3 regions of the Streptomyces sp. NPDC048434 genome follow, and region 2 is predicted to be linked to each of the others. Evidence: riboswitches for the same ligand, from Rfam matches in the RefSeq annotation. Region 2 holds a riboswitch; each other region holds the start of a gene.

What was found. A riboswitch is a leader RNA that binds a small molecule or an ion and turns the genes downstream of it on or off. The one in region 2 is predicted to bind cobalamin.
Region 1: it holds a riboswitch for cobalamin, as region 2 does, so the genes downstream of both, cobN (cobaltochelatase subunit CobN) here and ACGFWI_RS11280 (HoxN/HupN/NixA family nickel/cobalt transporter) in region 2, are expected to answer to the same signal.
Region 3: it holds a riboswitch for cobalamin, as region 2 does, so the genes downstream of both, ACGFWI_RS21765 (ribonucleoside-diphosphate reductase subunit alpha) here and ACGFWI_RS11280 (HoxN/HupN/NixA family nickel/cobalt transporter) in region 2, are expected to answer to the same signal.

The regions. Positions count from the first base shown of each region.
Region 1 covers NZ_JBICXQ010000023.1:93,281-96,550, reverse strand. Annotated here, with positions in the region: gene cobG (precorrin-3B synthase) at 1-971, opposite strand, end outside; cobalamin riboswitch at 1,138-1,263, shown strand; gene cobN (cobaltochelatase subunit CobN) at 1,301-3,270, shown strand, end outside.
Region 2 covers NZ_JBICXQ010000007.1:247,139-250,408, forward strand. Annotated here, with positions in the region: gene ACGFWI_RS11275 (VOC family protein) at 162-662, shown strand; gene ACGFWI_RS11280 (HoxN/HupN/NixA family nickel/cobalt transporter) at 731-1,903, opposite strand; cobalamin riboswitch at 1,934-2,141, opposite strand; gene ACGFWI_RS11285 (alpha/beta fold hydrolase) at 2,292-3,140, opposite strand; gene ACGFWI_RS11290 (MarR family winged helix-turn-helix transcriptional regulator) at 3,137-3,270, opposite strand, start outside.
Region 3 covers NZ_JBICXQ010000018.1:59,245-62,514, reverse strand. Annotated here, with positions in the region: gene ACGFWI_RS21765 (ribonucleoside-diphosphate reductase subunit alpha) at 1-1,617, opposite strand, end outside; cobalamin riboswitch at 1,779-1,942, opposite strand; gene mctP (monocarboxylate uptake permease MctP) at 2,170-3,270, opposite strand, start outside.

The DNA.
Region 1 (3,270 bases), on a different contig from region 2:
ATGCCGCGCCACGGGGTGAGGCGCAGTGCGCCGGCGCCGTCGTCGGCGGCGATCGCGGTCAGCAGCCGCCATTGGGCCACCGACAGCCGGCCCAGCGGCGCCAGGACCGAGAGCGCCCGGTCGCCGTCGGGGCCCTCGACGATGCCGGGGGCGGAGGAGTCCGCATACGGCGGGGAGGTGCGGGTTCCGGGTGCGGGAGCCTCGGGCACGTACGCGGCCCCGATGCCCGCCGACCGCAGCGCGTCGGCCACGTCCAGGGCGCTCAGCCCGTGCCCGTCCGGGAGTTCGCGGACCCGCCAGGCGCCGCTGCCGCTCGCCCCGGCGGCGGTCAGGAAGGCCTCGGCGGCGGTGAGCGCGGCGCGCGGTACGTCCGGGCCGGCGATCCGCAGCGCCGCCGGATCGTCGCCGACCCGCAGCAGGGCGCTGCCCGCCGGTCCGGTCCGGTCCCCGTCCGGTTCTGCGAGCAAGCTCACATCTCCGCCGAGCGCCGCCACATCGCCCCGTCCGTCGTCCACAACGAACAGGAAACGGCCGGAGAGGGCGGTCGCTGACTCGCTCGCACAGAGCAGTGCGTCCAGCTCACGGGCCCACCGTCGCACGTCAGAAGGGGTGTGCCGGTCCAGTCCGGCCAGCGGGGAGGCGAGGATGTTGCGGATGCGTTCGTGGCGCTCGGAGGGCAGCAGACCGGCGTCGCGCAGCAGACCGGCGAGCCGGGCGCCGCAGTCCTCCGCAAGGCCGCGGAGCTCGGCGTTGCCGCGGGAGGTGAGGGAGAGGTGGCCGTCGCCGAGCAGTTCCGCGGCGTTGGCCAGGACAGTGGCCTGACGGGCCGTCAAATCTCCGGCGGGTACCCGGATACGGGCGAGATTGCCGTCGGCGGCCGTATGCAGCCGCAGCGCTCCCGGGCAGGCGTCACCGCGGTCGCGCAGAGGCGGTGCGGCGGCCTGCGGCCGTGTCGAGGGGGAGGGCGGCATGGCCGCGAGCATACCCACGGGGGTGGGCGCCGATCCGGGCCGGATCCGGCCATGCACCCGGCCCGCCGCGTGCACGCCCCCGTCCCGCCGCGGCCTGCCAGGAGGCCCGCTTACCTCGCCCGGCCACAGCCCTTACTATGCAGGTCGGTGGGTCGGCTGGCCCGCCGACGCCAGCGACGGCGCAGGGTCCTACGGCCCTAGGGAGGAAGCCCGGTGAGAATCCGGCGCGGTCCCGCCACTGTGAACCCGGCCTGCCGGGCGAGCCAGGAACTCCCGCCGTCCTTACGACCACCCGGGGCGCGGACACCCCGAGGAAGGCCTGCGCTCGCATGCTTCTGCTGCTGTCGACCTCCGACACCGACCTGCTCAGTGCCCGCGCGGCCACGGGTCCCGTGCCGTACCGGCTCGCCAACCCCGCCCGTCTCGACGTCGCCGAGCTGCCCGCACTGCTGGAGGGCTGCGACCTCGTCGTCGTGCGTCTCCTCGGCGGGATCCGGGCCTGGGAGGAGGGCCTGGAGGTGCTGCTCGCCGAGGACCAGCACCGGCCGGTCGTCGTGCTCACCGGTGAACAGGCCCCCGACGCCCAGCTCATGGAGCAGTCCACGGTCCCGGTCGGCATCGCGGCCGAGGCGCACGCCTACCTCGCGCACGGCGGGCCCGCCAATCTCGACCAGCTCGCCCGCTTCCTCTCCGACACGGTGCTGCTGACCGGTCATGGCTTCGAGCCGCCCGCGCCCGCCCCCAGCTGGGGCCCGCTGGAGTGGGAAGCCCGCAACGAGACCGGCCCGCTGATCGCCGTGCTCTACTACCGCGCCCACCACATGAGCGGCAACACCGGCTTCGTACGGACCCTGTGCGAGCAGATCGAGGCGGCGGGCGGCCGTGCCCGCCCGCTCTTCGTCGCTTCCCTCCGTGCCCCCGAGCCGGAGCTGATCGAGGAGCTGCGGGCCGCCGACACCCTGGTCACCACGGTCCTCGCCGCGGGCGGCAGCAAGCCCGCCGAGGCCTCCGCCGGCGGCGATGACGAGTCCTGGGACGCGGGCGCGCTGGCCGCCCTCGACGTTCCGATCCTGCAGGCCCTGTGCCTGACCGGGCCGCGCAGTGCCTGGGAGGAGAGCGACGAGGGGCTGTCGCCGCTGGACGCCGCCTCGCAGATCGCCGTCCCCGAGTTCGACGGCCGGCTGATCACCGTTCCGTTCTCCTTCAAGGAGGTCGACGAGGACGGTCTGCCGGTGTACGTCGCCGACGCCGAGCGCGCCGCCCGGGTCGCCGGCATCGCCGTCCGGCATGCCCGGCTGCGCCACATCCCGGCCGCCGAGAAGCGCCTCGCCCTGGTGCTGTCCGCGTACCCGACCAAGCACTCCCGGATCGGCAACGCGGTCGGCCTGGACACCCCCGCCAGCGCCGTCGCGCTGCTGCGCCGTCTGCAGGCCGACGGCTATGACTTCGGCACCGAAGAGGTTCCCGGCCTCGTGTCCGGCGACGGCGACGAGCTGATCTACGCCCTCATCGAGGCCGGCGGCCACGACCAGGAGTGGCTGACCGAGGAGCAGCTCGCCCGCAACCCGGTCCGTATCCCGGCCGCCGACTACAAGCGCTGGTACGCCACGCTCCCGCAGGAACTGCGGGACTCCGTCGAGCAGCACTGGGGGCCGCCGCCCGGCGAGATGTTCGTCGACCGCAGCCGCAACCCCGACGGCGACATCGTGCTGGCCGCCCTGCGCCGCGGCAATCTCCTCATCCTCATCCAGCCGCCGCGCGGCTTCGGCGAGAACCCGATCGCGATCTACCACGACCCCGATCTGCCGCCCTCGCACCACTACTTGGCGGCGTACCGCTGGATCGCGGCCTCGGCCGACGACGGCGGATTCGGCGCGGACGCCATGGTCCACCTGGGCAAGCACGGCAACCTGGAGTGGCTGCCCGGCAAGAACGCCGGGCTGTCCGCGGCCTGCGGCCCGGACGCCGCCCTCGGCGATCTCCCGCTCGTCTACCCCTTCCTGGTCAACGACCCGGGCGAGGGCACCCAGGCCAAGCGCCGGGTCCACGCCACCCTCGTCGACCACCTCGTCCCGCCGATGGCCCGCGCCGAGTCCTACGGCGATATCGCGCGCCTGGAGCAGCTGCTCGACGAGTACGCGGCCATCTCCGCCATGGACCCGGCCAAGCTGCCCGCGATCCGCGCCCAGATCTGGACGCTGATCCAGGCCGCCAGGCTCGACCACGACCTGGGCCTGGAGGCCCGCCCGGACGACGAGGGCTTCGACGACTTCCTGCTGCACGTCGACGGCTGGCTGTG
Region 2 (3,270 bases):
GAAGTGAGCCGCTCCCCGCACTTCGGGCACCCGGGCCGAAAACGGCCGGATCCCGGCCGGAGGAATTCGGGCAGCGGCGGGGCGGGCGGGGTAGATCAGGAGTGGGGGAGGGCACGGCGGCCCCCGGCGGTGTCGTGGCAGGAGATCGGAGAGCAGGCTGCATGTCCGTACGACGTCTGAACCACGCGGTGCTCTACGTCCGTGATGTGGCGCGGTCGGTCGCTTTCTACACCGAGGCCCTCGGGCTCGCGGTGGGGATCGAGGTCCCGGGACGGGCCGCGTTCCTCGGCGCTCCCGGCTCACTCAACGATCATGATCTGGCGCTGTTCGCGGTGGGGCCGGATGCGCCGGGGCCCGAGGCCGGGCGGGTCGGGCTCTACCACCTGGCCTGGGAAATCGGCACGCTCGGTGAGCTGGTCGCGGCCCATGCGCAGCTCGTCGAGCGGGGCGCGCTGGTGGGGTCGAGTGATCACCTCGTCGCCAAGTCGCTGTACGCCAAGGACCCGGACGGCAATGAGTTCGAGGTGATGTGGCGGGTCCCGCGGGAGGACTGGCCCGGTTCGGACCAGCCGGAGCGGCTGCTGCCACTCGATCTGGCGGCGGCGCTGGAGCGCTGGGGGCCGGATCTGGTGACGGGTTCGGCGGCCGGTTCGGCCACCTGAAAGGGCGGCTGTGGCCCGACGCCGATACGGGCGCCGGGGACGTACGGGGCGCGTGCGGCTGACGCGCCTCAGGAGCCCGGCGCGGCCTGCTCCGCCGACCCCGTCTGTTCCGCCGCCTCCGTCCGCTGCGCCGACTTCGTTCGCTCCGCCCGCTCCGCCCAGCGCTTTTCGACGCCGGCCAGTCGCCAGTACGCCAGCGCCGCGGCCCACACCACCATGAACAGGCCGACGATGAGGAAGCCCGCATTGCCGAGGTCCAGGCCGGAAATCCAGCCGGTCAGCGGGTCGTTGAGGGCGAGCTTCTCGTGCAGCACGGTCACCAGCTCGATCGTGCCGATGAAGAAGGCGACGGCGATCGACAGGCCGGTGATGGTGAGGTTGTAGTAGACCTTGCGCACCGGGTTGGAGAACGCCCACTGGTAGGCGAAGTTCATGAAGGTGCCGTCGAGGGTGTCGAACAGGCTCATCCCGGCGGCGAAGAGCAGCGGCAGGCACAGCACGGCGTACCAGGGCAGGCCGGCCGCGGCGCCACTGCCGGCCATCACCATCAGGGTCACTTCGGTCGCGGTGTCGAAGCCGAGCCCGAAGAGGAAGCCGAGCGGGAACATCTGGCCGGGACGGGAGATCGAGCGGGTGAACCGTCCCAGGAAGCGGTTCATGAAGCCGCGCGCATTGAGGCGCTGTTCCAGCTCGGCCTCGTCGTAGTGGCCGTTGCGCATACCGCGGAAGACCCGCCAGATCCCCGTCAGGGCGATCAGGTTGAGGGCGGCGATGAGGTAGAGAAAGGTGCCCGAGATCGTGGTGCCGACCGTGCCCAGGATCTGGTGCGTACGGGACTCGTCGTTGAGCAGGGTGCCCGCGAGCTGGGCGCCGCCCGCCACCAGGGCCGCCATTGCGACGACCATGCTGGAGTGGCCGAGGGCGAACCAGAAGCCGACCGAGACGGGCCGCTTGCCGTCGGCCATCAGCTTGCGGGTGGTGTTGTCGATCGCGGCGATGTGGTCGGCGTCGAAGGCGTGCCGCATACCGAGGGTGTATGCGGTGATGCCGAGACCCACCCCGAAGACCTGGCTGCCCACCGCGTAGTGATGGGGCACCACGAGCAGGAAGAGCACGCCGAAGGCGATGAGATGCAGACCGGCTATGACGGCCATCAGGCCCGCGGTGCGGACGGTGTCCTGCCGGCGCCAGCGGAAGGCGGTGGAGGCAGGGGTGGGTCGGGTATCGGTGGACAGGACCATCCGGCGGTTACGCTCCAGCACCTCGTGGATCAGTTCGTGAGATGCCGTGGCCGGTCTCCTGGCTTACGGGTGCACGCGCCCGCCCCCGCCTTCCCGGCCGCGGCCAGTGGCGCCGCAGGCGCGCCGTGCGCCTGCGGAAGGGGCGGAAACTCCCCGATCACAGTGGCGAGGGCCGCTCCGGTCTGGGACCACAAGGTCCGTCACCGGCTTCCCGAACACCACGGCCCGGTCACTCTAACTGCCACCAGGGAGGGGTGAGGTGCACGGGGCTTGCCCGTGGCCCGGGAGGGAGCACTCCCCGGGCGCGGCCGGCCGTTCCACGGGGCGGTCGTTGCCACCGCGGCCGCCCTCGGAGCCGGTGGTCCCAGGGGCCGTGGTCCGCGGTGGGTCAGTGGTCCAGGGAGGAGAGGAAGGTGTGGAGTTCGCGGTCGAAGAGCGCGGTGTTCTCCAGATTGACCATATGGGCCGCCCCCGGTATCCGGACTCTTCGGGCGCCGGGAACGGTCAGCGCTATCGCATGGGCATTGGCGGAGATGTCACTGCTGTCGAGGTCGCCGTCGAACACGACCGTCGGCACCCGGATCTCGCCCAGGCGGCCCGCGGCGCCGACCTCAAGGGGCATACCGGCACCCGCACCCTCGGCATGCACCTCCACATTGGCCTCGGCCGAGGCGCGCATCCGCTCGCGGAATCCCGGGTGCACCGCGGACGGTTCGCGATGCGGTCCGTCCACCCACATCCGCAGGAAGTGCTCGACATACCGTTCCGCGCCGTCCGGTGTGCCGATCGCCGCCACCTGCGCCTTGATGTGCTCCAGGAGGAAGGGGTCGGTGAAGGCGCGGCCGCTGATGCCGGGGGAGGCCAGCGCGAGGGCCGTCACCCGCTCCGGGCGGGCTATGGCGGCGTCGAGCGCGACCCGCGCACCATGGGAGAGGCCGACGAGGACGGCGCCGGGAACATCGAGCGCGTCCAGCAGGGCACAGAGGTCGTCGTGGTTGGCGTAGTCCCCGGCCACGGTGGAGGACAGGCCGTGGCCGCGGAAGTCGTAACGGATCGCGCGCAGGCCGGAGTTCACCAGCCAGGCGAACTGCTCGTCCCACATGTGCTGGTCGAGCATGCCGCCGTGGAGCAGCACCACCGCGGGGCCCGAGCCGGCCGTCTCGTAGAACAGCTCACCGTCGTCGATCGGCACGAGCCCGTTGTCGATCTCGGACCAGGCGGTGATTCGTCGGGTCATCTTGCGGGCCGTCCTTTGTGTACCGGATGCGATGAACTGGGCGTGATGCCATTGTCGTCGCTATTGCCGCCGCTGCCGCAACTGCCGTGACTGCCGGTTTCCTCCGGTGTCATGTGTGAGTCGTTCGCCA
Region 3 (3,270 bases), on a different contig from region 2:
CTGCAGGCCCATCAGTCCCAGACCCACCGGGCGCCAGCGGGAGTTGGAGGTCCCGGCCTGCTCGGTCGGGTAGAAGTTGATGTCCACCACACGGTCGAGGAAGGTGACGGCGGTACGGACCGTGGCGTCCAGCCGCTCCCAGTCCATCGCCTCCTCCCAGCCGGCGGCCTCGTCGCCCAGGTGCGCGGCGAGGTTCACCGATCCCAGGTTGCAGACCGCGGTCTCCCCGTCGTTCGTCACCTCCAGGATCTCGGTGCACAGGTTGGAGGAGTGCACGACCTGGCCGGGCTCGGCGGTCTGGTTGGCGGTGCGGTTGGCGGCGTCCTTGAACGTCATCCAGCCGTTGCCGGTCTGCGCCAGGGTGCGCATCATGCGGGAGTACAGCACCCGGGCCGGGATCTGCTTGAGCGCCCGGCCCTCGGCCTCGGCCTTGCGGTAGGCGGCGTCGAACGCGTCGCCCCACAGGTCCACCAGCTCCGGGGCGTCCGAGGGCGAGAACAGCGACCAGTCGGCGTCCGCCTCCACGCGGCGCATGAACTCGTCCGGGATCCAGTGGGCGATGTTCAGGTTGTGCGTACGGCGGGCCTCCTCACCGGTGTTGTCGCGCAGCTCCAGGAACTCCTCGATGTCGGCGTGCCAGGTCTCCAGGTAGACACAGGCGGCGCCCTTGCGCCGGCCGCCCTGGTTCACGGCCGCGACCGAGGCGTCCAGGGTGCGCAGGAACGGCACGATGCCGTTGGAGTGCCCGTTGGTGCCGCGGATCAGCGAACCGCGGGCGCGGATGCGGGAGTAGGAGAGGCCGATGCCGCCCGCGTGCTTCGAGAGCCGCGCGACCTGGTGGTAGCGGTCGTAGATCGAGTCCAGCTCGTCCAGCGGCGAGTCCAGCAGATAGCAGGACGACATCTGCGGGTGGCGGGTACCGGAGTTGAAGAGGGTGGGGGAGGAGGGGAGGTAGGACAGCGAGCTGGTGAGGCGGTAGAGCTCGGCGACCTCGTCCAGCGCGCGCTCGCTGTGGTCCTCGGCGAGGCCGCAGGCCACCCGCAGCAGGAAGTGCTGGGGGGTCTCGATGACCTGACGGGTGGTGGGGTGGCGCAGGAGGTAGCGCGAGTGCAGGGTGCGCAGTCCGAAGTAGCCGAACCGGTCATCGGCACCGTCGGCCAGCGCCTTGTCGACCAGCGCGTCCAGACGGGCCGCGTGGGTCCGTACGAACTCCGCGGTCTCATCGGCGATCAGGCCCTCGCGGTGGCCGGTTTCGACGGAGGCGGAGAAGGCGACCGCCCCCTGTCCGGCCGCCTCCTCCGCGATGGCAAGGGTGAGCAGACGCGCGGCGAGCTTGGAGTACTGCGGCTCGTCACCGATCAGACCGGCGGCGGCGTCCGTGGCCAGCGACCGCAGTTCGGCCTCGTCGGAGCCCGCGTGCCGGCCGCGCAGGGCGGCGGCGGCCACCTTGCCGGGGTCGGTCGCGGTCAGGTCCGCGGTCAGGTCGGTCAGGGTGCGCAACAGGGCGACGCCCGGACCGTCCTCGCCCGGTCCGCCGTCGGCGGGACCGGCAGGCGTGGCCACCGCGGGCGGCACGACCTCGGCGTCTGACGCGGGCTCCGTTGGCGCGATGGTCACGTGGTGCTCTCCCTCACTCGGCGGGGGCCAGGAGGAGAGGGACGCGACGGGCGCACGCGGGCATGCGGCACCCCGTGTTGGTCAGGGGTGCGCGGGCACACCGCGCGGCGTCCACCGGCCCAACCCTCGGGGCCCGGACGTATCGACGTCCGCACCCATGGCGGTGCGGGCGTACCGTCGGCAGGTCTTCGGACTTCACGGGCGCGTGCCAGGGCCGTTGTTCGGCCGACCGAGCCCGCTCCAACACCGTTGCGGGACAGTTCCGGATTCCCACCGGATTCCCCTGCGGCGACAGCGAGGTCGAGCATACATGTGGTGGCGCCTCTTCACTTGCACCACCACATCTAGTGTGTCGTGAGTGATCACACAGTGCCTGTCAGTGGCTTCCCCCCTGGCCTGCGGCACGCAACCCGGCCCGTCCGGCGCAGCAGGGGAGGGCTCCATGACCGCGCTCGCCGGCCCGCCACGGGCCGCGCCTTGGGGCAGGAAACGGCTACGGGCCGCCGCGCCCCGGGGGACGTGGCGGCCCGTAGCCGTGTGCGGGCCGGTGGTTCAGTGGCCGGCCGGTGCGCCTGCCGTGGCGGGGGGCAGTTCGGCGGCGACGCCCTCGTCGCCGGCGTCTGCCGCATAGTCGGCGGGGCTGGTTTCGTCGGTGCCTTCGGGGGCGTTGACGGCCTTGAGGACGATGGTCAGGACGACCGTCACGACGACGTTCAGGACGAAGGCGGTCAGGCCGATGTAGCCGATTTCACCGATGCCCGGGATCTCCTTGCTGGAGCCGCCGAAGTGGGCCTGGGTCGGACTGGCGACGCCGTATGCCGCGAGCGTGCCGTAGAGCATGCCGACCGCCCAGCCGCCCAGCAGTGCCCAGCGGTGGAACCAGCGGGTGAACAGGCCACCGACCAGGGACGGCATGGTCTGCAGGATCCAGATGCCGCCCAGCAGCTGGAAGTTGATCGCGATCGTCTTGTCCATGGTGAGGACGAAGACCAGCGCGCCGACCTTCACCAGCAGCGAGACCAGCTTGGCGACCTTGTGCTCCTGCTCGGGAGTGGCGTCCTGTTTGAGGAAGTCCTTGTAGACGTTGCGGGTGAAGAGGTTGGCCGCGGCGATGGACATGATGGCCGCGGGCACCAGCGCGCCGATGCCGATCGCGGCGAACGCCACGCCGGAGAACCAGCTCGGGAACATGTCCTCGAAGAGCTGCGGGATGGCCAGCTGCGGGTTGCCCTGGATGTCCGTGCCGGCCTTGATCGCCATGAAGCCGAGCAGCGCCAGCAGGCCCAGCATGAGGGAGTACAGCGGCAGGATGGTGGTGTTGCGGCGGATCACATTGCGGCTGCGCGAGGACAGCGTCGCGGTGATCGAGTGCGGGTACATGAAGAGCGCCAGCGCCGAGCCGAGCGCCAAGGTCGCATACCCCCATTGGGCGTTGGGGCCGCTGATCAGCTCGCCACGCGGTTTGCCGGCGACCGGGCCGGGCTGGGCGAGCGCCTTGCCGGCCGTGTCGAAGATCGCGTCGAAGCCGCCCAGCTTGATCGGGATGTAGATGATCGCGACGGTGATGACGAGGTAGATCAGCCCGTCCTTGACGAACGCGATCAGCGCCGGTGCCCGCAGACCCGAGGAGTAGGTGTACGCGGCCAGCACGGC